DNA from 4 places in the Pseudomonas sp. AC083 genome. Region 4 is predicted to be linked to each of the others. Evidence: predicted binding sites of a transcription regulator. Region 4 holds the regulator's gene; each other region holds the start of a gene.

Region 1 (7,258 bases), on a different contig from region 4:
AAAAGATTCAGGGCGAGCGCGCCGCACGCGCCGCCAAACGCGAGTCCTCGGCGGTCGAAGCCCTCGAGGGCGGCGATCTCGGCCCTGAGCAACATGGCCTGGTGATCGCCCACTTCGGTGTGCAGGTCGAAGTCGAAGCCGTTGACGGCGAACTCGCCGGCCAAGTGTTCCGCTGCCACTTGCGCGCCAACCTGCCAGCGCTGGTCACCGGCGACAAAGTGGTCTGGCGCGCCGGCAACCAGGGCATTGGCGTGATCGTCGCGCAACTGCCGCGCAGCACCGAACTGTGCCGCCCCGACAGCCGTGGCCAGCTCAAGCCGGTTGCCGCCAACGTCGACATGATCGTCATCGTTTTCGCGCCGCTGCCCGAGCCTCACGCCAACCTGATCGACCGCTATCTGGTCGCCGCCGAACATGCCGGCATCCGCCCTCTGCTGCTGCTGAACAAATTCGACCTGATCGACGAGCAGAACGCCCCGGCGCTGAACGCGTTGCTGGCGGTGTATCGCACGCTGGGTTATCCGGTGCTGGAAGTCTCGGCGCACCACGGCGACGGCATGGAGCAACTGCAAAAGCAGCTCGACGGGCGCATCAGCGTATTCGTTGGTCAGTCCGGCGTCGGCAAGTCGTCGCTGGTCAACAGCCTGCTGCCGGAAGTCGAAACCCGCGTCGGGCCGTTGTCCGAGCTATCCGGTCAGGGCACGCACACCACCACCACCGCGCGCCTGTTCCACTTCCCTGGCGGCGGCGAACTGATCGACTCCCCGGGCATCCGCGAATTCGGTCTGGGCCATGTCAGCCGCGCCGACGTCGAAGCCGGTTTCATCGAGTTCGACGACCTGCTTGGCACCTGCCGTTTCCGTGACTGCAAGCACGATCGCGAACCGGGTTGTGCGCTGCTCAAGGCACTCGAAGACGGACGCATCCAGCAGCAGCGGATGAACAGCTATCGCTCGATCATCGCCAGCCTGCCTGAAAACGGCTATTAAACAGTCACGCCGGCGGCCCTGCGCGATGGGCTGCCGGTCGTCGGACTGCATCTGACTCACCTCTCTCCTCTTAAACGTCAGCTTCTTCTGTAGGCACTTGCACGACTGCTTGCAGGACCTTTCTGTTTTGCCGCGCAGATCTTGTAGGCCTGAGCCAGCGGCCTACATTTCTTTCCTCCTTCGCTCACAGCGACCATCGAGGAAAGCCATGCCAACCTGTCTTTTGTTCATCATCCATTCGTCTCGCGACGCCCGCCCGTGCAATACCCACAGAATCCCCGGCGCGATCCGCCTGCACAAGGCGGTGTGACCATGCGCAAGGCATTGTTCATCGGCATCAACGATTACACGCATATCGGCGGGCTCAGCGGTTGCTGCAACGACGCCATGGCCATGGCTTCGGTATTGAAAAGCAACGCCAACGGCGACCCCAACTTCAAAAATGTCGTACTGACGTCTGCCGAGGATTACCTGAGCCGAGAAAAACTCGAAGACCAGATCCGCGAGTTGTTTTCCGGCGACTGCAACGTCGCTCTGCTGTATTTCGCCGGTCATGGCGGTTTCGATGCCGACACTGACGAAGGCATGCTGATACCGCAGGACTACCGCAACGCCAAGGACGGCATCCGCATCAGCGACATTCTCAACTGGGCGGACAAAGCCACGCGGATCAAAAACAAAATGATCATCCTCGACTGCTGCGAAAGCGGTTCGGCCGGCGAAGTGCGCGCCTTGCGCAGCGAGAGCAGCATGGTCAGCGAAGGCATGACCATCCTCACCGCCTGCAAAAAAGCCGAGCCGGCACTGGAGGGCGCGCAGCACGGCGTGTTCACCGGCCTGCTGCTGCAAGCGCTGCATGGCGGCGCGGCGAATATCCTCGGCAAAATCACCCCCGGCAGCCTGTACTCCTTCGTCGACAACGCGCTCGGCCCGTGGGAGCAGCGTCCGGTGTTCAAGACCAATGTGTCGCAGTTCATTTCCCTGCGCGAAGTCTCGCCGCTGATTCCCAAGGAGATCCTGCGCAAATTGCCGGACTGGTTCGCCGAAGCCGAATCGGTCTTCCCGCTCGACCCCAGCTACGAACCCACCGAAATGGCGTTCATACCGGAGCACGGCGAGATCTTCGCCCAATTGCAAAAGTGCAACCGCCACAGCCTGATCGAACCGGTCGACGCCGAGCACATGTACTACGCCGCCATTCACTCCACCGGCTGCCGCCTGACGGCACTCGGTGCCTATTACCGCGAACTCGCCCTCAAAGGACATTTCTGATGCCAGTCTTTATCAGCTACCGCCATGTGGATCGCACTCATGCGATCGCCATCAACACCCGTCTGACCCAAGCGAAGATCAGGACTTACCTCGACGTGCTGGACCCGGAATCGCAGACCACCGACGACATCACCGGGGTCATTACCCGCAACATCACCGAGTGCACGCATCTGCTGGCGGTGGTATCGGAGAAGACTGCACTGTCGTGGTGGGTGCCGTTCGAGATTGGCGAGGCGACGATCAGCAACCGGCGGATCTGTACGTTCAAGACCGGGCCGGCACAACTGCCGATCTATCTGGACAAGTGGCCGAAGCTGAGCACGGCCAGCGACCTGGATTTCTTTATCGATGCGTATCGGGATGAGGTGTCGAACAAGCGGTCGATAACCCTGGATTCGTTCAGCGACTCGGTGAAAGGGGCGTACAAGCGCGATGCAGAGATGTTTCATGAACAGTTGAAGAATCGGATTCGTCGGGGATTCTGAGACTGTGCCGGCCTGTCCCCGATTATTTTAGTAACGCTACGAAATGGTTGGGGGCATGAAGCGATAGCCACAAAAAAGCCGACATCACTGTCGGCTTTTTTTCACTTACTGCTTCGGCGCTGGCGCCGCCCCACCCGGCTCAGCCGGTTTCGGCGCCGCATCGTCAAACAGATTCAACCGCTCGCGCAACTCGTGAGCCGGCACTGGCTGTTTGTCCGCCGGCAGCGCATTCGGATCAACCGGGGCTGCCGGAGCAGCACCGTTCTGACCTTCATCCGCCGGTTTCGCCGCCTCAGGCCCCTGCGCACCTTCGATGGCGGCCTGGGCTTTCTTCGTCAGCACGACAATATCGATGCGGCGGTTGACCGGGTTGAACGGATTTTCCCGATCAAACAACGCCGACGAGGCATAACCGACCACCCGCGCCACCTGCGCATCCGGATAGCTGCCCGCGACCAATGCGCGACGCGCGGCGTTGGCACGGTTGGCCGAGAGTTCCCAGTTGCCGTAGTCGCCAGTGCCGATGTACGGCTTGGCGTCGGTGTGGCCGCTGATGCTGATCTTGTTCGGCACCGCTTTGATGGTGTCGGCCATGGCCAGCAGGATGTCTTCGAAGTACGGCTTCAGGCGTGCGGATCCGGAGTCGAACATCGGCCGGTTCTCGGCGTCCATGATCTGGATGCGCAAGCCGTTCGGCGTGATTTCGAAAAGGATCTGATCCTTGAACTTCTGCAGTTGCGGGTTCTCGTCGACCTTGTTCTGCAGTTCTTGCAGGAGCAGTTCGAGACGCTCCTTCTCGACCTGCTCGGCCATGCCTTCAACCTGATCGGTGTCGACCGTGACCTTGTCCGGTTGCGGCTGCGACTTCACTTCCGGGTTGAGGGTGTTTTCCGGCGCCAGGGTCGGCGTACCGCCGAGGTCGATGATGTACGGCGTGCCGCTTTCGGAGAAGCCGACCGGGTCCTTGAAATAACCGGCGATGGCGATCTTCTGTTCCGGCGTAGCGGTGGACAGCAGCCACAGCACCAGGAAGAACGCCATCATCGCCGTGGCGAAGTCGGCGAAGGCGATTTTCCATGCCCCGCCGTGGTGCCCGGCGGCAATGCGCTTGACGCGCTTGACGATGATCGGCTGATTATTTTCCATTTCTTAACGACCGCGAACCGCTTGTTCCAACTCGGCGAAGCTTGGACGGTGCGCCGGGTACAGAACCTTGCGCCCGAACTCGACCGCCAGCGACGGCGGCATGCCGGACGCCGAAGCCACCAGCGAGGCCTTGATGGCTTCGTAGACGTTGAGCTCTTCCTTGGCATCGTGGGCCAGGGAATGCGCCAGCGGACCGAAGAAACCGTACGCCGCGAGAATACCGAAGAAGGTACCGACCAGTGCCGCACCCACGTGCAGACCGATCGACGCCTGGTCGCCCTCGCCCAACGAAGCCATGGTCACCACGATACCGAGTACCGCCGCAACGATACCGAAACCGGGCATGCCGTCGGCGATGCCGTTGACTGCGTGCGATGGGTGCTCGAGGTCTTCCTTGAGGCTGTACAGCTCCATGTCGAACAGGCCTTCCAGTTCGTGCGGAGCCATGTTGCCGGAAGACATGATGCGCAGATAATCGCAGACGAACGCGGTCATGCGTTCATCCTTGAGCACCGCCGGGTACTTGGCGAAGATCGGACTCGCGGCGGCATCTTCGATGTCGCCTTCGATGGCCATCATGCCTTCGCGGCGGCTCTTGTTGAGGATCTCGTAGATCAGCCCGAGCACTTCCAGATAGAAGGTGTGGGTGAAACGCGAACCGAACATGCTCAGGGATTTCTTGAGCACGTGCATCGTCATGTAACCGGGGTTGGCCTGGAGGAACGCGCCGAGGGCCGCACCGCCGATGATCATCACCTCGAAAGGCTGGATCAGGGCGGCAATCTTGCCGTGGGAGAGCACGTATCCGCCGAGCACGCTCGCGAATACGACGATGATGCCGATAATTTTAGCCATAGGTAGAAGGTACTTGTTTAAGTCGGGTTCAAGGTCATATTCGGAAGTTAAAAAATCTCTTCTTCTACTTATCGGCAAAACTGCGCCAGACTATAGCCAGTTCAGGCGAAAAGCCAATTTAGCCCATGCCGGGCGCGTCTACAGTCAGTGAAGATCTCGTCCAGACATGGCTAATGAAACGAACATTCCAGCGGTAAAACCGAGCACCCTCCAGGCTTGGGTCAAGCTGCTCGACAGCGTCCCCCTGCCCGTGCCACAAGAGGCTCACGACAAAGTCTGCCGGGCGATCCGCGACAATCGCAGCTCGCTGCGCGACATCGCCGAGTTGATGCAGGACAGCCCGGCGCTGGCCTTGAGCATCATCCGTGAGGCGAATCGTCACACCCACGGCACCATGGCCGCGCCAGCGGAAAATCTGGAGGTGGCAATCAATCGCCTGGGCCTTGCGCGCACCGAAGAATTGCTCGCGCGCCTGCCGGCCGAACCGCACCGGCAGATCCCCAAGGCTTTGCGCCAATTGCAACTGATCAGCCAACACGCGACACAACAGGCCAACGGCTTTTTTGCCAGTCGTCTGGCGCGGCTGTGGCAGGACATCCACTGGGGCAGCCTGCTGTTTTTGTCGCCGCTATGGCCATTGGCACTGACCTATCCGCAGTTGCTTGAGGAGTGGGAACTGCGGGTGATTCACAAGGGCGAGTCGGCACGTGTGGTTGAAAAGCAATTGTTCGGCGTGCGCCTGTTGAAGATTGCCGAGGCACTGGTCCAGGCCTGGCATCTGCCGATCTGGGTCGAGCAAGGCTACAAGTTGCTGCTCAGCGAACAACGCGAACTGGTCAAAGTGCTGCGCATCGCCCGTGACAGCGAGCACCCGCTGCGCCAGCAGAATCGCCTCGACGAAGACCCAACATTGCGCCGCTGGCTCAATCAACCCGCCAATACCGTGCTGCTGGCCAACGGCCTGGCGCTGTCGGCGCAACAGGCTTGGGACAGTCCGCACAGCAAGCGCTGGCAGTACCTGACCAGCCTGTATCTGCAGATTTCCATGGACGAAGTGCAGCAACAGCTGCACCAGCAAGCGGCGAACAGCGCGCGTCAGCATGCGATGCCTGATTTGTGGCACCCGGCGGTTTCGCTGATCTGGCCGTGGGGCACTCGTCGCTTGCCGGCCGGCATGCTCCCGGCCGCAGCGCCGAATGCAGATGATCTGGGCCAATGGCGTCGGCAATGCGCCGAACTGCTCGCCGAGCCCAGCCGCTTCACCAATGCCATGAGCCTGACCGTCGCCGCCCGCGAGGCACTGGTGGCGAGCGGCATGCGTCGGGTGATGATTCTGATGGCCGACCGCACGCACTCGACCCTGCGCGTGCACCAGACCGCCGGTTTGCCGAAGGATGCGGCGGCGCTGAGTTTTGCCGTCGGCCAGAGCAAAGTCCTGCAACGTCTGCTCGCTCAGCAGGCGCAGGTGCGGATCACGCCGGAGAACAACGGGCAATTCTCTGCCTTATTGCCAGCGAGCCTGCGCACGTTGTTTCGCGGTGAGCATCTGTTCCTGCGTTCGCTGGTCAACAACGGCCGGGTGATCATGATCGTAGTTGCCGATCAGGGCGGCGGGCCGTTCGCCGACATCACCGTACAAGCCTTCGGCAAAACCGCGCAGTGCATCGAAAAAGCCCTGCACAGCTTTAGCAGCCGCGGCCAATGAGCCTGCGCTACAATCCTCCCCTTTGTGCTCTGGAGACCTCACATGTCTGACTTCTCTGGCTTGCCGCTTGTCATCGAGCCGAGCGACCTGCTGCCGCGTCTGGAGTCCCCGGAACTGATTCTGGTGGACCTGACCAGCCCTGCCCGGTATGCCGAAGGTCACTTGCCCGGCGCACGTTTTGTCGACCCGAAACGCACCCAGCTCGGCCAGCCACCGGCGCCCGGGCTGATGCCGGCGAAGGCCGATCTGGAAGCGTTGTTTGGTGAGCTCGGCCATCGCAAAGACTCGGTATACGTCGTGTATGACGATGAGGGCGGTGGCTGGGCCGGGCGCTTCATCTGGCTGCTCGATGTCATTGGCCACGACAAGTACCACTATATAGACGGTGGTCTGCCGGCCTGGCTGGCGGACGGTATGCCGATGTCGATTCAGGTGCCGGCCGCCGTCGGTGGCCCGGTCTCGCTGACCCTGCACGATGAACCGACCGCCACCCGCGAATACCTGCAAAGCCGTCTCGGCGCCGCCGATCTGGCGATCTGGGACGCGCGTGGGCCGCTGGAATATTCCGGCGAGAAAGTCCTCGCCGCCAAGGGCGGACACATCCCCGGCGCGGTCAATTTCGAATGGACCGCCGGCATGGACCAGACTCGTCAGTTGCGTATCCGCAGCGACATGCCGCAGATCCTCGAAAACCTCGGGATCACCAAGGACAAGGAAATCATTACCCATTGCCAGACCCATCACCGGTCGGGCTTCACTTATCTGGTGGCCAAAGCCCTCGGTTATCCGCGGGTCAAGGGCTACGC
Region 2 (7,258 bases), on a different contig from region 4:
TCGGGCATATCCGTGCCTACTCGGCGTGTGCCGGGATCGTCGGCGCGGCGGTGCTCGGCCATGGACTGGTGGACTGGCTGCCGGCGTGGCTGGTGCTGCGGACGATCGTCGGTCTGGGCATGATGTGTCAGTACATGGTCATCGAGAGCTGGCTCAACGAGCAGGCCGACGCCAATCAGCGCGGGCTGGTGTTCAGCGGTTACATGATCGCCTCGTACCTGGGCCTGGTGCTGGGCCAGCTGATTCTGGTCATGCACCCTGGGCTCGGCCTGGAACTGCTGATGCTGGTGGCGCTGTGCTTTGCCCTGTGTCTGGTACCGGTGACGCTGACCCGGCGGATTCACCCGGCGCCATTGCATCCGGCGCCAATGGAGCCGCGCTTCTTTATCAAGCGCGTGCCGCAATCGCTGAGCACGGTGCTCGGCGCCGGTCTGATCATTGGTTCGTTTTATGGTCTGGCACCGCTGTACGCCTCGCAGCAAGGGCTGTCGACCGAGCAGGTCGGTCTGTTCATGGGTAGCTGCATTTTTGCCGGTTTGCTGGTGCAGTGGCCGTTGGGCTGGTTGTCCGACCGTTATGACCGCGCGCTGCTGATCCGCTGCTTTGCCGGGTTTCTGGCGGTGGCGGCGTTGCCGTTGGCGATCATGCCGCAGGTGCCGCTGGAGGTGTTGTTCGTCGTTGGTTTCTTCTGTTCGCTGGTGCAGTTCTGCCTGTATCCGCTGGCGGTGGCGTTCTCCAATGACCACGTCGAAGGCGATCGCCGGGTGTCGCTGACCGCCATGTTGCTGGTGACTTATGGTGTTGGCGCGAGCATCGGGCCGCTGCTGGCGGGCGTGCTGATGAAGTTTCTCGGCAGTCAGAGCCTGTATGCGTTCTTCAGTTTCTTCGCGTTGGTGCTGGTCTGGCGGATTCGTCCGAAAGCAGTGACCAACCTGCACCAGGTCGACGACGCACCGCTGCATCACGTGGCAATGCCGGACAGCATGTCGAGCTCGCCGCTGGTGGCGGCGCTTGACCCGCGTGTTGATGAGCAGGTGGTGCAGGAGCAGATGGTGCAGGATCCGGCGCCGGTCACTCCTGAGCCTGAGCCTGAGCCCGAAGCGCAGCCGGAAGTAGTCGTTGAAACCGAACTGGACAGCGGCAATGACGATAAGCCTGAGCCGGATATCAGTGGTGGCAGGCCTTGAGCCGAAGATAAACATCGGCGCATAAAAAAGGGCAGCCCTGTGCGGGACTGCCCTTTTTTTTGATCGCTGCGACTCAGAGATCGTCTTTGTCGAAACGCCGTGCTTCACGCTGCAACTGGTAAACAAAACGCTCGACGTTGCGCGCAGCCTGGCCACTGATGTTGTGGAAGCGCAGACCGGCGAAGGTGATGTTGAGTTTTTCTTCGAAATGCAGATAGCGCAGTTCGACCGATGTTGGCTGATTGCCGAACAGCGGCGGGGCGATCAGGCGATCGTAGACCTGGCCCAGTTGCAGGCGATCAGTGATGTCGCCTTCGAAACGGAATTTGCAGCCAGTGGCGGAGATATCCAGCAGCTTGCCGTGCAACGGCGTCTTGAGCTTTTCGCCGCCCAGTTCAACGCTGACCAGATCGGTGAGTTTCAATGCAGCGCGGAAGGCGTTGCGGCGCTGGTGGTAGACCACTTCGCTCGGCAGTTCGCCGGTGTAGAAACGGTCACCGTCGGATTCTTCGATGTTCAGTGTGCCGTTGCATTCCCAGGCAATCCGCACGCCGTCATGAAAGCCTTCGACCTTGAACGGTTCGCCCGCTTGCAGGAAGCGCTCGCCATCGCGCGGAATCATTTCGTCCAGGGCGATCGTTGCGGTTTCGCGGTCGACCTTGATCAGGTAACTCTGAAAGCGCTGGCTGCGTTCATGGAAGGTGATGATCAGCGGATCGTGGCTGTCTTGCAGCTGGCGCAGGTTGCTGGAGATTTCCAGTGGCGTGGTGAGCACCTTCGGAGGCTGCGGAGCATCATCCGCGCTTAGGGTGTTGGACACGGTTCTTCAATCTCCAGACAAAATAAGACGACTGGCCAGCATTTTGCCAGCATGTTGCGCAAGTGGATAGTGCAGGGCCAGCGAATGGCTCATGCCTGGCTGAGCGTTCGCGGCTTGACCGGTTTGGCAAAGGTCCCGCTGGCGTCGTACAGCGCTGGCGGCTCACCGCCGGTGAGGATCTTCAGCTGGTTGGCCGTAGTCGCCTGCTGGATCTGGATCGACTGGCCGTTCTTGATGTTGGCCGCCTGGCATTGGGCGATCAGCGCGGTCAGGGCGTCGCCCTGGGTCAGCAACTGGTCGCCAATGCTCGACTGGCTGGCCAGTTGCTCAAGACCTGTGCGATCGGTCGGCAGGTTGAGGCTGGCGAGGATTTCGCTGCGCTTGCGGCCATGCTGCTCGAGCAGAATGATCAACGCTTGCTTGGTCGCCAGAATTTCTTCCAGCAACGGCATGTCGCGACCATGCAAAGCGAGGGATTCGGTTTGCAATAAGTCCAGCAATTGTTGCGCTGGAGCAAAGTCGTCGTTGATCAATTGCAATAAGTTAGTGTCGTGCATGGCTGGCCTTGGGGTTTAAGCGTCCAAAAGCCTGGCGCCGGCAAAAGCCTAGCGCTGGGCTTCGAAGTTGAGCAGTTTGCTGGCTACACGGTTGCTGTCGACTTTATAGCTGCCATCGGCGATCGCGGCTTTCAACTCGGCCACACGGGCTTTGTCGACAGCAGGCTGATCGCGCAGCTTGTCAGTGACCTTCTGCAACTGTTGAGCCTCATTGCTGAGGTGTACCGACTCCCCGCTTTTGGCGACATTGGCCTGTTCGGCCTGGGTATTCAGCGGCGCGGAGGGGCTGTTTTCAGCGCTTTCCTTGGCGTTGCTGGTACGTGTGCTGCCGGTTAGTGACGAGGAACTGTTCAATCGGTTGAAATCGATAACCATGATAAAAAACCTCTGGGAATTTGGACGCTTGCCATGTTTTCGGCTATCCCCTGAAAAACTTTAGGCCCAATCAACCATAAGCTTGCATGCGCCGTTGCGAGACCTGCTGCGGCACAGTTTAGGGAAGCGACGGGATCGGCGCCAGTTTTCTCCACGAGGCTTTTACATGGCCACTTCGACCTGTCCCGGCGCAATCACCTGCGCCTTGATAACTCTTTGAGAATTAAGGTTTTTTACTCGAATCTGTTCTTTCATGCCGCCATTGGAGAGCGCTTCCCCCGGCATGCGTACGGCAAGGGTGCCGCTGCGCGCAGTGATCACCACCTGGTCACCCTTGCGCACCACTTCGGCCTGTTCCAGATGCACCAGGGTGATGACCTGATCGGCGACCGTTGGTCGGGTAAGTTTCTGCCCGATCGCTTCGTCGACCGAGGTCAGGAAACCCTGGTTGATCGTGCTGATGTCGCGCTCGCGCAAGGTCACATCCTGCGGCTCGATAATGCCGGCGCGTTTCAGCGGGCGAGTGGTCGTCACGATCTCGCGAAACAGGCGGACTTGAGCGGGTACGAACACCGTCCACGGCGAACTGCCTTCGCAGCGAACCTTCACCGTGACGCGGCCCAGCGGGCGTGCCGGGCTCTCCAGTGTGGCTGTCAATTCCTTGTCGCACATGGGCATGCGCATGCGCGGGTCGAGCTGGTTGACTTCGATTTCGTAGCGGCCTTCGGTTTGACTGGAAGCCAAATAGTCTTCTACGGTGAATTCAAGAAAGCCCTGAGTCACGCCGATAAGCATATCAGGCAAGGTAACCGCATCTGCATGGGCAGGACTGCCAGCAAGCAAGCAGCAAACGGCGGACACCGCGCAAAGCCCTTTGCGAAGGGAGGATGTCAGGCGTCGGGAAAATGTCGTTTGAGCGTTCATACGAGTTAAAAAGCAAGCGCCGTGCCGTTTAGCAATGAATGTGCGTCGCAACAACACTTGGCGTTGGTGTAGGAGTCTGGGCATGGCTGGTGTAATGGATTCGGTGAACCAGCGCACGCAACTGGTAGGGCAGAATCGCCTCGAGCTGCTGTTGTTCCGTCTCGACGGGCCGCAGCTCTACGGGATCAACGTGTTCAAGGTACGGGAAGTGTTGCAGTGCCCGTCCCTGACGTTGATGCCCAAATCCAGTCCTGTCGTGTGCGGGGTAGCGAATATACGGGGAGCGACCATTCCGATCCTGGATCTGGCAATGGCAACGGGCTCCGGTGCGTTGAAAGACAAGAACAGTCCGTTCGTGATCATCACGGAGTACAACACCAAGACCCAGGGTTTCCTGGTCCGCTCGGTGGAGCGCATCGTCAACATGAACTGGGAAGAGATCCATCCGCCACCCAAGGGTACCGGTCGCGATCACTACCTGACCGCTGTGACGCGGGTTGACAATCAGTTGGTCGAAATCATCGACGTCGAGAAGGTGCTGGCCGAAGTGGCGCCGACGCCGGAAGCGATTTCGGTGGGCGTGGTCGATGTCGAGACGCAGACCAAGGCGTTGTCGCTGCGGGTGCTGACGGTCGATGACTCGTCGGTGGCGCGCAAGCAGGTCACGCGTTGTCTGCAGACCATCGGTGTCGAAGTGGTGGCGCTGAACGACGGCAAGCAGGCGCTGGATTACCTGCGCAAGCTGGTCGACGAGGGCAAGAAGCCGGAAGAAGAGTTCCTGATGATGATTTCCGACATCGAGATGCCGGAGATGGACGGGTACACCCTGACGGCGGAAATCCGCGGCGACGCACGCATGCAAAAGCTCCATATCATCCTGCATACTTCGTTGTCGGGGGTATTCAATCAGGCGATGGTCAAGAAAGTCGGTGCTGATGACTTCCTGGCCAAATTCCGTCCTGATGACCTCGCATCCCGGGTAGTCGACCGGATCAAAGCAGCAGATATCAGCTAGGGGCCTTCTGCCCCTGGCGGTCAACACGATTTAAGAGGCGGCATCATTGTCTACGGGTAATTTGGATTTCGAACAGTTCCGGGTCTTCCTGGAAAAAGCCTGTGGCATTCTGCTCGGTGAAAACAAGCAGTATCTGGTCTCGAGCCGTCTCAACAAACTGATGGAGCAGCAAGGCATCAAGTCCCTGGGTGAGCTGGTGCAGCGCATCCAGACCCAGCCGCGCAGCGGTTTGCGCGAGCAGGTGGTCGATGCCATGACGACCAACGAAACCCTGTGGTTTCGCGACACCTATCCGTTTGAAGTCTTGAAGAACAAGGTACTGCCGGAAGCGATCAAGGCCAGCCCCAACCAGCGTCTGCGGATCTGGTCGGCGGCCTGCTCGTCGGGACAGGAACCGTACTCGCTGTCGATGTCGATCGACGAGTTCGAGCGCAGCAACCTGGGTCAGTTGAAGATGGGCGTGCAGATCGTTGCCACCGATCTGTCGGGCCTGATGCTCAACAACTGCAAGACCGGCGAGTACGACAGCCTGGCGATCGGTCGCGGTCTGTCGCCGGAACGCCTGCAACGCTACTTCGACCCGAAAGGGCCGGGGCGCTGGGTGGTCAAGGCGCCGATCAAGAGCCGGGTGGAATTCCGCTCGTTCAACCTGCTCGACAGTTACGCAGCGCTGGGCAAGTTCGACATCGTGTTCTGCCGCAACGTGTTGATCTACTTCTCTGCCGAAGTGAAGAAGGACATCCTGTTGCGCATTCACAGCACGTTGAAGCCGGGCGGGTACCTGTTCCTTGGCGCTTCGGAAGCGCTGAACGGATTGCCGGATCATTACCAGATGGTTCAGTGCAGCCCGGGGATTATCTACAAAGCGAAATAAGCGGTCAGCGGCAATACAAAAAACGGGAGGCCTTCAAAGCCTCCCGTTTTTTTACCTGACACCGCACCCTGTGTAGGAGCTGCCGAAGGCTGCGATCTTTTGATTGTTGCTTTTAAGGGCCAAGATCAAAAGATCGCAGCCTTCGGCAGCTCCTACAGGTTCGGTGTTGGCAGGCGACAGCGGCAGAAAAGCGGCATCCGGCGGTAACCGGTTGCCGCTTTTCTGGCATTGCCGCTTTGCCTGTCCGGCGCAAAGCCCCGGAATACGGGGGGTTCTTCCATTTGGCACGGCGCTTGCTAAAGCTCAGATACGAAAAACCGGTCACCTGAAGGTTCCCGACATGAGCATCAGCTTCGACAAAGCGCTGGGCATTCACGAAAAGGCATTGGGCTTCCGCGCCCAGCGTGCCGAAGTGCTGGCCAACAACATCGCCAACGCCGACACCCCGAACTACAAGGCGCGGGATCTGGATTTCTCCAAAGTGCTCGAAGCACAGACCGAGAAGACCAAGACCGGCGGCCACTTTGCCCTGAACATGACCAACAGCCGGCACATTGAGGCTGAAGGGCTGGGCAATGGCGACGAGTCGCTGATGTATCGCACGCCGATGCAGCCTTCGATCGACCAGAACACCGTCGACGCTCAACTGGAACAGTCCAACTACGCGGAAAACGCCGTCGGCTTCCAGGCCAGCTTCACCTTGCTCAACAGCAAATTCAAAGGGCTGGTGTCAGCCCTGCGCGGAGAATAATCCATGTCCCTGTCCAGCGTTTTCAACATTGCCGGCAGCGGCATGAGCGCGCAGACCACGCGTCTGAACACCGTGGCTTCGAACATCGCCAACGCCGAAACCGTTTCGTCGAGCATCGACCAGACCTACCGCGCGCGCCATCCGGTATTCGCCACCATGTTCCAGGGCGGCCAGGCCGGCGGCAGCAATTCGCTGTTCCAGAACCAGGACGCGGCCGGGCAGGGCGTGCAGGTGCTCGGCGTCGTCGAAGACCAGAGCAACCTCGAAGCGCGCTACGAGCCGAACCATCCGGCCGCCGACGCCAAGGGCTACGTCTACTACCCGAACGTCAACGTGGTGGAAGAAATGGCTGACATGATTTCTGCGAGCCGCTCGTTCCAGACCAACGCGGAAATGATGAACACCGCCAAAACCATGATGCAGAAGGTACTGACCCTCGGTCAGTAATAAGGGGCGACTGCCATGAGCGTTACGGATACCACCAGCAGCCTGAGCATGAACGACATCCTGGCCAACTCGTCGAAGAAGGCCAGCAGCACTACGTCGGGCGGCATCGCTTCGGCGACCAACAGTGCCACCGGCGGCCAGGCGCTGGGCAAGGATGCTTTCCTGCAATTGCTGGTCACCCAGCTGAAAAACCAGAACCCGCTCGACCCGCAGGACAACAGCGCGTTCGTTGCGCAACTGGCGCAGTTCAGCAGCCTTGAAGGCATCACCACGCTGAACTCCACCGTCAGCGGCCTTGCCGGCAACTA
Region 3 (7,258 bases), on a different contig from region 4:
CATTGAAGTTGCCGCGATACTGCGCGCCGGAATCCTGAATATTGGCCTTGTTGACTGAAGCCGAATCGGCCATGGCGCTGGTGCAGCCGAGCAGGGCGAGAAGCAGCAGGGTGCGATTCATGTCATTGGCCTCCGGCCATGCGAGTCAGAGGCGCCAGGCCGGTGCTCATCGCCCGGTTGACCGTGTTTGAGATCGAGGCACCGGAACCGCCGCCGCTACCCGTGCGCATACCGGGCAGGCCGTTCTGGTTGGTCAGGGTGTTCATGCCGGGCAGGTTGGAACTGGGCGTGGTCATGTTGCCGCGAATCGATGAGCCGCTGGCGACACTGGCGAAATCACCGTCAGTCAGTTCGGTACTGCTGAGGGTCTGGTTGATCCGCGCCGAAGGGTTGGCGTTGACCGTGGTTGGATAGGGATCTTTGCCGCCGTTGCGGCCGATCGGAATTGGCTGAACGTCGCGGTTGAGGACGATCACTCCATTGCCTTCGGCCTGGGCGCTGACACTGATCAGTGCGCTGGCGGCTGATCCGATCAGCAGTAGGCAGGTCAGGCTTTTATTGAAATTCCCCACGGCTGCAATTCCTTCTTCAGTGGGCTGGGTTATTCAGCGTTGTGAAGGAGAGAGCGAAAGCTGTGCCGGTTTTGAATTGTCTCGTTATTTCAATGGGTTAGGTGTTTTCGAGGATTGCCCAGTGTGGGCACTGTTTCAGCGCTGAGACACATGCAGGGGTGCTTGAACGGTACTTGACGTCGGAAAGCTCTGGAACAAGGGTTTGCGCCGATGTGTTTCATCGGCGTAACAGGTGACGTGACGGAGTGATGAACAGCGTTTGGATGGGGGCTTGGCGCGGTTAGGAGTGTTTCAAAAACGGACAGTTTCGTCCCAAGGCGGCTCAGCTGGACAGCAGAAGCTCGACCGCCGCAAAGGCTTGCGCTTGGCGTTCGGCCCAATTGCCCTCGATAACTTGCAATGGCTGTTGATGCTCAATCAACCAGGCGCGCGTGGCTTCGAAAAATGCCATGCGATCCGAAAGATCCGGTTGGCAGCGCTGGCCGTCTTCGGCCCAGTCGACCTGTTGCGGCGATAGCAGCAGGTGCAGGTCGTAATGGCGCGTGAGCAATTCGCTTTGCAGCCAGTCCGGATAATCGCCGAACAGGGTCTGGCTCCAGAGGATGTTGCTCAGCAGATGGGTGTCGAGAATCAGCAGTTCGGGTTGTTTCGCCCGTGCCTGATCTTCCCATTGCAACTGGCCCCGGGCGATATCAGGGATATCCGCGAGGCAAGTGTCGCGCGGGTTGTCTTCGATGAACCGACGAACATATTCATCAACGCGCACGCCGCCGAAACGCTGCTCCAACCCTGCCGCCAGCCAACTCTTGCCGGTGGATTCCGGGCCGGTGAGAACAACGACTTTCATGTACGCAACGCCGGATCGGCACGCCATTCCCGCCAGCCTTGCACCGCGAGCAAGGTAAACAGCGCGTAGAGCGCGGCGGTCAGGTACAGGTCTTTGTAGATGAACAGGCCGACAAAGATCACATCGAGGACGAACCACAACGCCCAGCATTGCAGGCGTTTCTGCGCCATCCACAGTTGCGCGACCAGACTGAAACCAGTGAGCGCGGCATCGAGCCACGGCTGTGCGGCGTCGGTCCAGTGCGCCATCGCCGCGCCCAGCGACAGGCTGCCGATCGCCCCGACGCTGAGGCCTAGCAGAATCGAGCGTGCATCGAGGCGGGTAACCTGGCGACCGTCATGCATCGTCCCGGCGCGGGTCCATTGCCACCAGCCGTAGATCTGCAGCGCGGCGTAGATCACTTGCAGCAACATGTCCGAATACAGCTTCACCTCAAAGAAGATCCAGCTGTAGAGCAACACCATGACCAGCCCGATCGGCCAGCACCACGGATTCTGCTTGACCGTCAGCCACACGGCGATGACACCGAGGGCAGCGGCAAACAGTTCAAGCCCGGACATGGCGGATCCTTGGGGGAGTTGAGAAGGGGGCGGATTGTACTGCATTAGTCAGGTCAAAAGCCCCTCACCCTAACCCTCTCCCGGAGGGAGAGGGAACTGAGCGCGTTGTTTGGTCGAGGTACGCCGACCTGGAATATCGCGTCGAATGCAGATCATGAAAAGCGCAGTTATCTGCTCCCTCTCCTCGGGGAGAGGGCTGGGGTGAGGGGTGGGCTCACCTCGGTGACCGGTCAGACCCGAAACTGGCGCAGCAACCCATTGAGCTGTTCGCTCAGTTGCCCAAGCCGCAGGCTGGCTGCACTGGACTGCTCAGCCGCCAACGCAGTGCTATGGGAAAGCCCGGCCGCCTGGGTAACGTTCTGGTTGATGTCCTCAACCACATGGGCCTGTTGCAACGTCGCGCTGGCGATCGATGCATTCAGTCCGTTGAGATTACGCAACGCCTGGCCAATCGCATTAAGGCTCGCCCCGGCCAGTCCCGCCTGTTCAATGGTCAGTTGCGATGCCTTGCTGCTGTCGCCAATCACCTTCACCGCAGCCTCCGAGTGATTCTGCAGGCGCTCGATCATCGACTGAATTTCAGCGGTCGATTTCTGCGTACGCTGGGCCAGCAAGCGCACCTCATCGGCCACCACGGCGAACCCGCGACCCTGTTCACCCGCACGCGCCGCCTCGATCGCCGCGTTGAGTGCCAACAGATTAGTCTGCTCGGCTATCGAGCGAATCACCTCCAAAACGCTGCCAATCTGCGTGCTCTCCGCCGCCAGGGTGCGGATCACTTCCACCGCCTGATCGATCGTGCCGGAGAGCTTGTCGATCTGTTGCAGGCTGCCGTCAATGTTGATCTGACCCTGTTGCGCCTGCGCTTCGGCATCACGCATTTCCGCGGCGGCGTGTTCGGCGTTTTTCGCCACGTCCTGCACGCCGTAGGTGACTTCGTTGATCGCCGTGGCCACCAGTTCCATCTGCTGCGATTGCTGCTGACTGCGCTGCTGTGCCTGCGAGGCGTCATTGCCCAGCTCGCTGGAAGACTGGCCCAGAGCGCTGGCCGACACCTGCAGCTCACCAATCACCCGGCGCAGTTTGGCCGTAAAGGCATTGAAGTGATGGGCCAGTTCGGTGACTTCATCCTTGCCATGGGTATCGAGGCTGCGGGTCAAGTCGCTTTCGCCACTGGCGATGTTGGCCATGGCATTCACGGTTTCCTGTAGCGGGCGGACGATGCTGCGGGCGATCAGAATCACCAACAGCGCCATGATCAGCGCAATCGCCAGGCCGATCGCCGACGCCTTGATCATTTGTCCCTGAAATTCCGCCTGAACATCGTCGACGTAAACACCGGAACCGATTACCCAGCCCCACGGCTCAAAAAGCTTCACATACGAGGTCTTGGCGACAGGATCGGTCGCCCCCGGTTTCGGCCAGCGATAATTGACCATGCCCGCGCCTTTGGCCTTGGCAATGGCGACCATCTCGTTGAACACCGCAAAGCCGTCCGGATCGCGGATCGCCGAGAGGTTCTGGCCTTCGAGCTTGGGGTTGGTCGGGTGCATGACCATCACGGGCGTGAGGTCGTTGATCCAGAAGTAGTCGCTCTGGTCATAGCGCAGGCCACGGATCGCGGTCAGCGCCTGCTTTTGCGCCGCGTCCCTGGTCAGGGTGCCGGCGGTTTCCAGGCCGTGGTAATAAGTCAGCAGGCCACTGGCGGTCTGCACCACATGCTGGGTTTTCTGCGCCTTGGCGTGGTAGAGGTCGTCGTGGATCTGCTTGAGCATCAGCACGCCCAAGGTCAGCAACATGACCACCGCCACGATCAAGATGAGCCACAAGCGTCGGCTGATCGACACACTGCGCAAGCTGTTCATAACGCTGTCACTCCGGATTCTTGTTCTTGTAATAAACGATCGCCAGCATCCAGCCACCGCTGTGGGCTTGCGATTGCGCGACTTGAGCCGCCTAACGCGGGGAGCGCTATTAAGGCTTGTCTGTTAGGATTTCGGCCCCGCGCGCGAAAACCTGAATCCGGTTTTGATATTTCACGGAATTTTTACCGTTTCGTGTGGATCCTGTGCGCGCAATCGCTACAGCTTTTACCGGCTACGCTGGACGCAGTGAACGAAAAAATACTATCGGGGCATGCCGGCGCGCATCGCTCTCTGGGGGATTGATGGATCTTTGGACCGCCTTGCAGGCACTGATTCTAGGAGTTGTAGAAGGGCTGACGGAGTTTTTGCCCATTTCGAGTACCGGACACCAGATCATCGTCGCCGACTTGCTCAACTTCGGCGGCGAACGGGCCATGGCGTTCAACATCATCATCCAGCTCGGCGCGATCCTCGCCGTGGTCTGGGAGTTTCGCCGCAAGATCCTCGACGTGGTGATCGGCCTGCCGACCCAGCCGAGCGCCCGGAGTTTCACCGCCAACCTGCTGATCGCTTTTCTCCCGGCGGTGGTACTGGGGGTGATCTTTGCCGATCTGATTCACGAATACCTGTTCAACCCGATCACCGTGGCGGCGGCGCTGGTCATCGGCGGGATCATCATGCTGTGGGCCGAACAGCGTCAGCATGAAGTCCACGCCGAAACCGTCGACGAGATCCGCTGGACCGACGCGCTGAAAATCGGCTTCGCGCAGTGCCTGGCGATGATTCCGGGCACCTCGCGCTCCGGCTCGACGATCATTGGCGGCTTGCTGTTCGGCCTGTCGCGCAAGACAGCAACCGAGTTCTCGTTCTTCCTCGCCATGCCGACCATGGTCGGTGCGGCAGTGTATTCGGGTTACAAATACCGCGACCTGTTCGTGCCGGCGGATTTTCCGGTGTTCGCCATTGGTTTCGTCACGGCGTTCATCTTCGCCATGATCGCTGTGCGCGGCCTGCTCAAGTTCATTGGCAGCCACAGCTACGCAGCCTTTGCCTGGTACCGGATTGCCTTCGGCCTGTTCATTCTGGCGACCTGGCAGTTCGGCTGGGTGGACTGGTCGGCGGCCAAGGCATGAACGATTCCCGCACGCGCCGCCCTGAGGGGCGACCTTCAGGCGGGCGCGTTCAGCATCTGAAATTGAAGCTTGCGGTGTTGGTGATCATCTGCGCGCTGCCGCTGTTCGGCTCGCTGTCGATGTGGCTCAGCGGCATCTCGCGGGTGCCGTTGGCGGCGTATGGGATTGTCAGTGTGCTGGCGTTCTTTCTGTACTGGGCCGACAAACGCAAGGCCCGCACCGATGCCTGGCGCACCCCGGAAAACATCCTGCATGCGGTAGAACTGGCGGGCGGCTGGCCGGGAGCTTTGATCGCGCAGCAGGTATTCCGGCACAAAACGCGCAAGGTGTCGTTTCAGATTCTGTTCTGGGCGATCGTGCTGTTGCATCAGGTGTTCTGGATTGACCAGATTTTCCTCGGATCGAACTTGCTGTCGCTGATTTAACGTCCACCGAAAATCCCTGTGGGAGCGAGCCCGCTCGCGAAAGCAATCTCATCGTCGCTGATGAGTCGCCTGACAAACCGCCTTCGCGAGCAGGCTCGCTCCCACAGAGTCTGCGTGCTTACAAAAGCAGGCCGATTTGGGTTTTCTTAGGCAACTTGCTCACCACCAGTTGATGCGATCGCTGCAACAGTCCCCGCAATTCCTCGGCACCCAGCGGGTAGGGCGGGTGCATGATGATCCACTGCGCCCGCGCCAGATACGGCGCCGGATGAATGCCCGGGCGGTCGCAATGGCCGAGAAACAAGTCCTTGTCGACCTTGAACGCCAGCGAATCACCACGTAATCCCTGCAAAGCAAACATCTTGGTGCCGGCAATCGAGAACACCCGCACGCCGCCCCATTTGTAATCTTCCCGGGCGCCGGGCAGGGCCAGACAAAACTCGGCGACCTCGGCTTCGCTCATTCTTCCTTGTTTCATAGAAATCTATCCCCGCAGGCATTGAACGATTCGACCAGGTGATCAATCCATGCGCGCACCGCCGGCATTACCCCGCGCCGATGCGGATACACCGCTTGCAGCCAGCCGCCAGGCAATGACCATTGCGGTAGCACTTGCACTAGTGTGCCGTTACGCAATTCGGTTTCGCAGAACATCATCGGCAGCACGGTAAAGCCCTGACCGGCCAGGACGCAGGCCTTGCGCACCACGAAATCATCGATGCCCAGTCGCGCTTCCATACTGAGATCGACGCTTTTGCCCTGCTGATCGAGCAGACGCACATGCACCATGCGATCGGCTTCCAGCGCGCCGAGCACCGGCAGGGTTTTAAGGTCCTGCGGATGATTGATGGTCTTGCCTTGCATGAACGCCGGGCTGGCGATCACCACCGCCTGGGCCTGACGCAAGCGCCGGGTGACCAGCAACGGGTCTTCATCACCGTGATCGCGCACACGCAAAGCAACATCGATGCCTTCGGTGACCAGATCGACCCGGCGATTGAGCAGCACGACCTCCAGCTGCACCTGCGGAAACTTGCCGAGAAAGTCGCTGATCACCGTCGGCAGCATTTCATGGGCCAGACCGGTCGGGCATGACACCCGCAAGCGCCCGCGCGGTTCGCTGGACATGCTCGCAACCGCTTCGTCAGCCATCTCCGCTTCCAGCAACATCGCCTGACAGTGGCGCAAATAGCGTTCACCGACGGCAGTGAGATTGAGTTGGCGGGTGGTGCGTTGCAGCAGACGTGCGCCAAGGCGCTCTTCCAGTTCGGCAATTCTTCTTGAAAGCCGTGACTTGGGAATACCGAGCAGGCGCCCGGCGGCAGCGAATCCGCCGGCTTCGACCACTTTGGCGAAATAGTAGAGATCGTTAAGGTCCTGCATGCGCTTTCCCAGTCGTTCTATCAATGGGACGAACTATCGCATTGTCGGCGACTAATCAGCTATTGGTTTGTTGCGTAGGATTGTCTCCATTCCGTCGCCGCCGGCGATTCTTTCAGGAGAACCCACATGAAACTGTTGCACATCGATTCGAGCATTCTCGGCGACAACTCGGCTTCCCGTCAGTTGAGCCGTCAAGTCGTCGACGCCTGGCAAGCCGCCGAGCCGAGCGCCGTGGTCACCTACCGCGACCTGGCCGCCGACGCGATCAGCCACTTCTCGTCGACCACACTGGTTGCCGCCGGCACCACCGCCGAACTGCGCGACGCTGCGCAACAGCACGAAGCCGAGCTGAGCGCTTCGACCCTGGCCGAATTCATCGCTGCCGACGCCGTGGTGATTGCCGCGCCGATGTACAACTTCACCGTTCCAACCCAACTGAAAGCGTGGATCGACCGCGTCGCCGTCGCCGGCCA
Region 4 (7,258 bases):
ATCCTGACTAAACTGGATGAAACGGCCAGTCTCGGCGAAGTGTTGAGCCTGGCGATCAGTCATGAATTGCCGGTCGCGTACCTGACCGATGGCCCACGGATTCCGGATGATTTGCATCTGCCGCGTCGTCATCAACTGGTCAGCCGCGCCGTCAGCGTGCAAATGCAGGAAGAACCCAGCGAAGAAGCCATGGCTGACATGTTCGCTGATATCTATCACAGCCCGACCAAGCAGGTTGGCTGAGGTAATCATGAACAGTTTTTGTACCTACATCGATGGTCTGCCACGCATTGTTCCGATCAGGAACGCGCAGCCAGTAATGTGGCCTCCGTCTATGCAAGACAAGGTAAAGAAATAACATGGGCAGCATGCATCCCGTACAGGTGATCGCGGTGACCGGCGGCAAAGGTGGCGTCGGCAAGACTAACGTGTCAGTGAACTTGTCGCTGGCGCTGGCAGAGCTTGGCCGTCGGGTCATGCTGCTGGACGCCGACCTGGGCCTGGCGAACGTCGACGTTCTGCTGGGGCTGACACCCAAGCGCACACTGGCCGACGTTATCGAAGGCCGTTGCGAACTGCGCGACGTGCTGTTGCAAGGCCCGGGCGGGATTCGCATCGTGCCGGCGGCCTCCGGTACGCAGAGCATGGTGCACCTGAGCCCGGCGCAACACGCCGGCCTGATCCAGGCGTTCAGCGACATCGGCGACAATCTCGACGTGCTGGTGATCGACACCGCTGCGGGTATTGGTGATTCGGTAGTCAGTTTCGTTCGTGCCGCCCAGGAAGTGTTGCTGGTGGTCTGCGACGAGCCGACTTCGATCACCGATGCTTACGCGCTGATCAAGTTGCTCAACCGCGACTACGGCATGAACCGCTTCCGCGTGCTGGCCAACATGGCGCAGAGCCCGCAGGAAGGGCGCAACCTGTTCGCCAAGTTGACCAAGGTCACGGATCGCTTCCTCGACGTCGCCCTACAATACGTCGGCGCCGTGCCGTATGACGAAAGCGTGCGCAAGGCGGTGCAGAAGCAGCGCGCCGTCTACGAAGCCTTTCCCCGTTCCAAGTGCGCGCTGGCCTTCAAGGCCATCGCCCAGAAGGTCGACACCTGGCCGCTGCCGGCCAACCCGCGCGGGCATCTGGAATTTTTCGTCGAGCGTCTCGTGCAGCAAACCGCAGGGCCTGTGATATGACCGCCAGTGGCATGAATCTTTACAAAAAGTCGGCGCGTGACGCGCAATACGAATTGATCGAGCGTTACGCGCCACTGGTCAAGCGCATTGCCTATCACTTGCTGGCGCGCCTGCCGGCCAGCGTGCAGGTCGAAGACCTGATCCAGGCCGGGATGATCGGTTTGCTCGAAGTCTCGACCAAATACGACGCCAGCAAAGGCGCCAGTTTCGAAACGTACGCGGGCATTCGAATCCGCGGCGCGATGCTCGATGAAGTGCGCAAAGGGGATTGGGCGCCACGCTCGGTTCACCGTAATACCAGGATGGTCAGCGACGCGATTCGCTCGATTGAAGCTAAAACCGGCCGTGACGCTAAAGATCACGAGGTTGCGGCCGAACTCCAATTGAGTCTCGACGATTACTACGGGATTCTGAATGACACCTTGGGCAGTCGCCTGTTCAGTTTCGACGACCTCTTGCAGGACGGCGAACACGAAGGGCTGCACGAGGATGGCGCCAGTGCTCATATGGAGCCGTCACGCGATCTGGAAGATGAACGCTTCCAGGCGGCGCTGGCGGACGCGATTGCCAATTTGCCGGAGCGTGAGCGACTGGTGTTGGCGCTGTACTACGACGAAGAGCTGAACCTCAAGGAAATCGGTGAAGTCCTTGGCGTCAGTGAATCGCGGGTCAGCCAGTTACACAGCCAGTGCGCGGCCCGTCTGCGGGGGCGTTTGGGGGAGTGGCGAGCGCGCTGAAGGCAGTGTGGGGACACTGCGAAACGAGGCTGGTGCGGTGATGAACGGCGCCGGTCTCGATCCGTTGTGCTCCAGACAAACTTTAAGTGCTGCGCCGATTGATTGAAGTGGCGCGTCCAGGTGCTGGGCGCGTTTAAGACTGCTTGGAGGTCGAATTGAACAAAGACATGAAAATCCTCATCGTTGATGACTTCTCAACGATGCGGCGGATCATCAAGAACCTGCTGCGCGATCTTGGGTTCACCAACACCGTCGAGGCCGACGATGGCACCACTGCCATTCCGGTGCTCAACAGCGGCAGCATCGACTTTCTGGTAACGGACTGGAACATGCCGGGCATGACCGGTATCGACCTGCTGCGTCACGTGCGCGCCGATGAAAAACTCAAGCACCTCCCGGTGTTGATGGTGACTGCTGAAGCCAAGCGCGAGCAGATCATCGAGGCCGCCCAGGCCGGTGTGAACGGTTACGTGGTCAAACCTTTCACGGCTCAAGCGTTGAAAGACAAAATCGAGAAGATTTTCGAACGCATCGGCTGATGAATGCGCGGGGGAGCTATGGAGCATAACGAATCATCACAGGGCGATTTCGAATCGACCCTGAAAAAACACGCGGTCGAACTGGTCGAGAGCCTTGAAAAAGGCAAGTTCGGCGACGCGGTGCAACTGATCCATGAGCTCAATCAGACCCGTGACCGCGGCCTGTATCAGGAAGTGGGCAAGCTCACACGTGAACTGCACAGTGCGATCGTCAATTTCCAGATTGATCCGCACATGCCGCAGGCCGAGGAAGTGTCGCAAATCACCGACGCCACCGAACGCCTGGGCTATGTGGTCAAGCTGACGGAAGCCGCGGCCAACCGCACCATGGATCTGGTGGAAAGCGCCACGCCGGTGGTCAACAGTCTCGCTGATGAAGCGCAGACGTTGAGCGCCGATTGGGGCCGCTTCATGCGTCGCGAGGTCGGGGCTGAAGAGTTCCGTGAACTGGCGCGCCGGGTCGACGGTTTTCTGTCACGCAGCAGCACGGACAACCGTGCGGTGTCGAGCAACCTCAACGACATCCTGCTGGCTCAGGATTACCAGGACCTCACAGGTCAAGTGATCAAGCGTGTGACCCAACTGGTCACCGAAGTCGAAAGCAATCTGCTCAAACTCGTGCTCATGGCCAGTCAGGTCGACCGCTTTGCGGGCATCGAACATGACCGCGCCGCAATGCTTGCTGAAAAAGATCCACAAAAACATCTCTCGCAGGGTGAAGGTCCGCAGATTCATGCCGATAAACGAGAAGACGTTGTGTCCGGTCAGGACGATGTGGACGATTTGTTATCCAGCCTTGGATTCTAGAGTTTCGGAATTCGGGTTTTTTGGGTTTTTAGACCTGTAGGAGCACCCCATTAATGAGCTTCGGCGCCGATGAAGAGATCCTTCAGGATTTCCTGGTTGAGGCCGGCGAGATTCTTGAGCAACTGTCCGAACAACTGGTCGAGCTGGAAAGCCGCCCGGATGATGCAGATCTGCTCAATGCAATTTTTCGCGGTTTCCACACTGTAAAAGGGGGCGCCGGCTTCCTTCAGCTCAATGAGCTGGTGGAGTGCTGTCACATCGCCGAAAACGTGTTCGACATCCTCCGTAAGGGTGAGCGTCGCGTTGATGCAGAACTGATGGACGTTGTGCTCGAAGCACTGGACGCGGTGAACAGCATGTTCAGCGAAGTCCGTGAGCGTGCACCGATTACCGCCGCCACGCCGGAACTGCTGGCCGCGCTGGCGCGTCTGGCCGAGCCGCAATCGGCGGATGAAGCCGTTGCCGCACCAGTAGAAGCGGTGGCAGAACCGGTCGCCGAAAGCGCATCGGAAGACATCACCGATAACGAATTCGAACAACTGCTGGACTCGCTGAACGCCGTCAAGGCCCAGGCCGAGGCTCCGGCCGCTGTCGCTGCTCCCGCGCAGGTTGCCGACACGGCGGCCAGCGATGAAATCACCGACGCCGAGTTTGAATCGCTGCTCGATCAACTGCATGGCAAAGGCCAGTTTGCTGTCGATGCGGTCGCTCCGGCGGCACCAGCAGCGCCGGCCGCACCTGCTGCGGGCGACAGCTCGGACATCACCGACGACGAATTCGAAGCCTTGCTCGATCAGTTGCACGGCAAGGGCAACTTCGCCGTTGACGCGCTGGAATCGGCCATCGCTTCGGCGCCGGCAGCACCTGCTGCACCGGCAGCCGCTGCGGCCGGCAGTGACCTGATCAGCGATCACGAATTCGAATCGCTGCTCGACGAATTGCACGGCAAAGGCAAGTTTGACGCCAGCGCTGCGACTGCGGGTTCCGCGTCGAGCGTCGCCACGCCAGCGGCGAAAGCTCCGGCTGCCGCTGTTGCACCGAAGCCTGCCGCCAAGCCTGAACCGAAAGCCGAGGCGCCGAAACCGGCCGCCGCTGCTGCTCCGGCTCCGGCCCGCGCGCCAGCCGCTGCACCGGCAGAAAAGCCGGCCAGCGAAGCTGAAACCACCGTACGCGTCGATACCGCGCGGCTCGACGAGATCATGAACATGGTCGGCGAGCTGGTGCTGGTGCGTAACCGTCTGGTGCGTCTGGGCCTCAACAGCGGCGACGAAGCCATGTCCAAGGCCGTATCTAACCTCGACGTGGTCACCGCTGACCTGCAGACCGCCGTGATGAAGACGCGGATGCAGCCGATCAAGAAGGTCTTCGGGCGCTTCCCGCGTCTGGTTCGCGACCTCGCACGTCAGCTCAAGAAAGAAATCAACCTGGAACTGGTGGGTGAAGAAACCGACCTCGACAAAAACCTTGTCGAGGCTCTTGCCGACCCGCTGGTCCACTTGGTGCGCAACGCCGTCGACCACGGCATCGAGTCGCCGGAAGAACGCGAAGCATCGGGCAAGGCCCGTGGCGGTCGCGTGGTGCTGGCGGCCGAGCAGGAAGGCGACCATATCCTGCTGTCGATCTCCGATGATGGCAAAGGCATGGACCCGAACGTCCTGCGTTCGATCGCGGTGAAACGCGGTGTGATGGACAAGGACGCGGCCGATCGCCTGAGCGATACCGAGTGCTACAACCTGATCTTCGCCCCGGGTTTCTCGACCAAGACCGAGATCTCCGACGTGTCCGGCCGTGGTGTCGGCATGGACGTGGTGAAGACCAAGATTTCCCAGCTCAACGGTTCGATCAACATCTACTCGACCAAGGGCCAGGGCTCGAAGATCGTCATCAAGGTGCCGCTGACCCTGGCGATCATGCCGACGCTGATGGTCATGCTTGGCAATCAGGCGTTCGCGTTCCCGCTGGTCAACGTCAACGAAATCTTCCACCTCGACCTGTCGACCACCAATGTCGTCGACGGTCAGGAAGTGGTGATCGTGCGCGACAAGGCGCTGCCATTGTTCTACCTCAAGCGCTGGCTGGTCAGCTCCGCCGCTCACGAAGAGCAGCGCGAAGGCCATGTGGTGATTCTTTCGGTGGGCACACAGCGGATCGGCTTCGTCGTCGATCAACTGGTCGGCCAGGAAGAAGTGGTCATCAAGCCATTGGGCAAAATGCTCCAGGGAACTCCGGGCATGTCCGGCGCCACCATCACCGGTGACGGCCGCATTGCGCTGATTCTCGATGTTCCAAGCATGCTCAAGCGTTACGCCACAAAGCGTATTTGAATCCGGGGCGGCGGCGCGATGACGCGCCGCTGCACCTAATGGAGTGTTTATGGCAGTCAAAGTCCTGGTGGTGGACGATTCGGGTTTTTTCCGCCGCCGCGTCTCGGAAATTCTTTCGGCGGATCCGAGCATCCAGGTGGTCGGCACGGCCACCAACGGTAAAGAGGCGATCGATCAGGCCATGGCCCTCAAGCCTGACGTGATCACCATGGACTACGAGATGCCGATGATGGACGGCATCACGGCAGTGCGGCACATCATGCAGCGCTGCCCGACCCCGGTGTTGATGTTCTCCTCGCTGACCCACGAAGGCGCGCGGGTAACCCTCGATGCGCTGGACGCCGGCGCGGTGGATTTCCTGCCGAAGAATTTCGAAGACATTTCGCGCAATCCCGAGAAGGTCAAGCAACTGCTGTGCGAGAAAGTCCACAGCATCTCGCGCAGCAATCGTCGTTTCAGTGCCTACAGCGCGCCGGCTCCCGCCGCTGCGCCAGCGCCGACGCCTGCTCCGGCAGCGTCGAGCTACGGCAGCCACACGAGCCACAGCAGCCCTGTCCCGGCACGTCCGGCGCCTGCGCCAGCGCCTGCCCGTGCATCCGCTGCCAGCGCTTCGTCGCCGGCTCCGAAACGCAAAGCCTACAAACTGGTTGCCATCGGTACCTCGACCGGCGGCCCGGTCGCGCTGCAACGTGTGCTGACGCAGTTGCCGGCGAACTTCCCGGCGCCGATCGTGCTGATCCAGCACATGCCGGCGGCGTTCACCAAAGCGTTTGCCGAACGTCTCGACAAGCTCTGCCGTATCAGCGTCAAAGAGGCCGAGGATGGCGACATCCTGCGTCCGGGCCTGGCGCTGCTGGCGCCGGGTGGCAAGCAGATGATGATCGACGGCCGTGGCGCGGTGAAGATTCTGCCGGGCGACGAACGTCTGAATTACAAGCCGTGCGTGGACATTACCTTCGGTTCGGCGGCGAAATCCTACGGCGACAAAGTTCTGGCAGTGGTGCTGACCGGCATGGGCGCCGACGGCCGCGAAGGCGCGCGTCTGCTCAAGCAGGGCGGCAGTTCGGTGTGGGCGCAGGACGAAGCAAGCTGCGTGATCTACGGCATGCCGATGGCCATCGTCAAAGCCGATCTGGCTGACGCGGTGTATGGTCTGGACGACATCGGCAAGCACATCGTCGAGGCGTGTATCTGATGGATGTTCTCAGCCTTATCGGCCTCATCATGGCGTTCGTCGCCATCATCGGCGGCAACTACCTTGAAGGCGGCCACCTCGGCGCGCTGGCCAACGGCCCGGCGGCGCTGATCGTACTGGGCGGAACGGTCGGTGCTGCGCTGCTGCAATCGCCGATGAGCGCGTTCAAGCGCGCTATGCAGATTCTCGTCTGGATCTTCTTTCCGCCGCGTGTCGACCTGGCCGGCGGCATCGACCGCGTGGTCAATTGGAGCCTGACGGCGCGCAAGGAAGGCTTGCTTGGCCTCGAAGGCGTGGCCGACGCCGAACCTGACAGCTACTCGCGCAAAGGTCTGCAACTGCTGGTCGATGGCGCCGAGCCGGAGGCGATTCGCAGCATTCTCGAAGTGGATTTCTACACTCAGGAATCCCGCGATATCGAAGCGGCCAAAGTGTTCGAAAGCATGGGCGGCTACGCGCCGACCAT

The links. The regulator FliA, encoded in region 4, starts transcription of late flagellar genes. The targets are predictions, from matches to a motif close to CTAAAGTTTNNNNNNNNNNNGCCGNTAA.
Region 1: the regulator FliA is predicted to act here: its motif matches at 4,816-4,843, upstream of motA (flagellar motor stator protein MotA).
Region 2: the regulator FliA is predicted to act here: its motif matches at 2,976-3,003, upstream of flgM (flagellar biosynthesis anti-sigma factor FlgM).
Region 3: the regulator FliA is predicted to act here: its motif matches at 3,973-4,000, upstream of AC0IXA_RS01275 (methyl-accepting chemotaxis protein).

The regions. Positions count from the first base shown of each region.
Region 1 is NZ_CEEDDH010000007.1:21,623-28,880, reverse strand. It holds gene rsgA (small ribosomal subunit biogenesis GTPase RsgA) at 1-989, shown strand, start outside; gene AC0IXA_RS12750 (caspase family protein) at 1,302-2,261, shown strand; gene AC0IXA_RS12745 (toll/interleukin-1 receptor domain-containing protein) at 2,261-2,746, shown strand; gene motB (flagellar motor protein MotB) at 2,852-3,892, opposite strand; gene motA (flagellar motor stator protein MotA) at 3,896-4,747, opposite strand; gene AC0IXA_RS12730 (HDOD domain-containing protein) at 4,914-6,452, shown strand; gene rhdA (thiosulfate sulfurtransferase) at 6,495-7,258, shown strand, end outside.
Region 2 is NZ_CEEDDH010000008.1:174,205-181,462, forward strand. It holds gene AC0IXA_RS14445 (MFS transporter) at 1-1,187, shown strand, start outside; gene AC0IXA_RS14450 (flagellar brake protein) at 1,261-2,007, opposite strand; gene AC0IXA_RS14455 (flagella synthesis protein FlgN) at 2,097-2,564, opposite strand; gene flgM (flagellar biosynthesis anti-sigma factor FlgM) at 2,613-2,939, opposite strand; gene flgA (flagellar basal body P-ring formation chaperone FlgA) at 3,102-3,863, opposite strand; gene AC0IXA_RS14470 (chemotaxis protein CheV) at 3,946-4,878, shown strand; gene cheR (protein-glutamate O-methyltransferase CheR) at 4,925-5,752, shown strand; gene flgB (flagellar basal body rod protein FlgB) at 6,093-6,503, shown strand; gene flgC (flagellar basal body rod protein FlgC) at 6,507-6,950, shown strand; gene flgD (flagellar hook assembly protein FlgD) at 6,966-7,258, shown strand, end outside.
Region 3 is NZ_CEEDDH010000001.1:303,256-310,513, forward strand. It holds gene AC0IXA_RS01255 (adhesin) at 1-121, opposite strand, end outside; gene AC0IXA_RS01260 (hypothetical protein) at 123-572, opposite strand; gene AC0IXA_RS01265 (AAA family ATPase) at 895-1,419, opposite strand; gene pnuC (nicotinamide riboside transporter PnuC) at 1,416-1,979, opposite strand; gene AC0IXA_RS01275 (methyl-accepting chemotaxis protein) at 2,210-3,844, opposite strand; gene AC0IXA_RS01280 (undecaprenyl-diphosphate phosphatase) at 4,147-4,977, shown strand; gene AC0IXA_RS01285 (DUF1294 domain-containing protein) at 4,974-5,402, shown strand; gene AC0IXA_RS01290 (MmcQ/YjbR family DNA-binding protein) at 5,521-5,880, opposite strand; gene AC0IXA_RS01295 (LysR substrate-binding domain-containing protein) at 5,877-6,785, opposite strand; gene AC0IXA_RS01300 (FMN-dependent NADH-azoreductase) at 6,912-7,258, shown strand, end outside.
Region 4 is NZ_CEEDDH010000003.1:96,381-103,638, reverse strand. It holds gene flhF (flagellar biosynthesis protein FlhF) at 1-243, shown strand, start outside; gene fleN (flagellar synthesis regulator FleN) at 360-1,190, shown strand; gene fliA (RNA polymerase sigma factor FliA) at 1,187-1,927, shown strand; gene AC0IXA_RS06550 (chemotaxis response regulator CheY) at 2,095-2,466, shown strand; gene AC0IXA_RS06545 (protein phosphatase CheZ) at 2,485-3,273, shown strand; gene AC0IXA_RS06540 (chemotaxis protein CheA) at 3,327-5,597, shown strand; gene AC0IXA_RS06535 (protein-glutamate methylesterase/protein-glutamine glutaminase) at 5,647-6,792, shown strand; gene AC0IXA_RS06530 (flagellar motor protein) at 6,792-7,258, shown strand, end outside.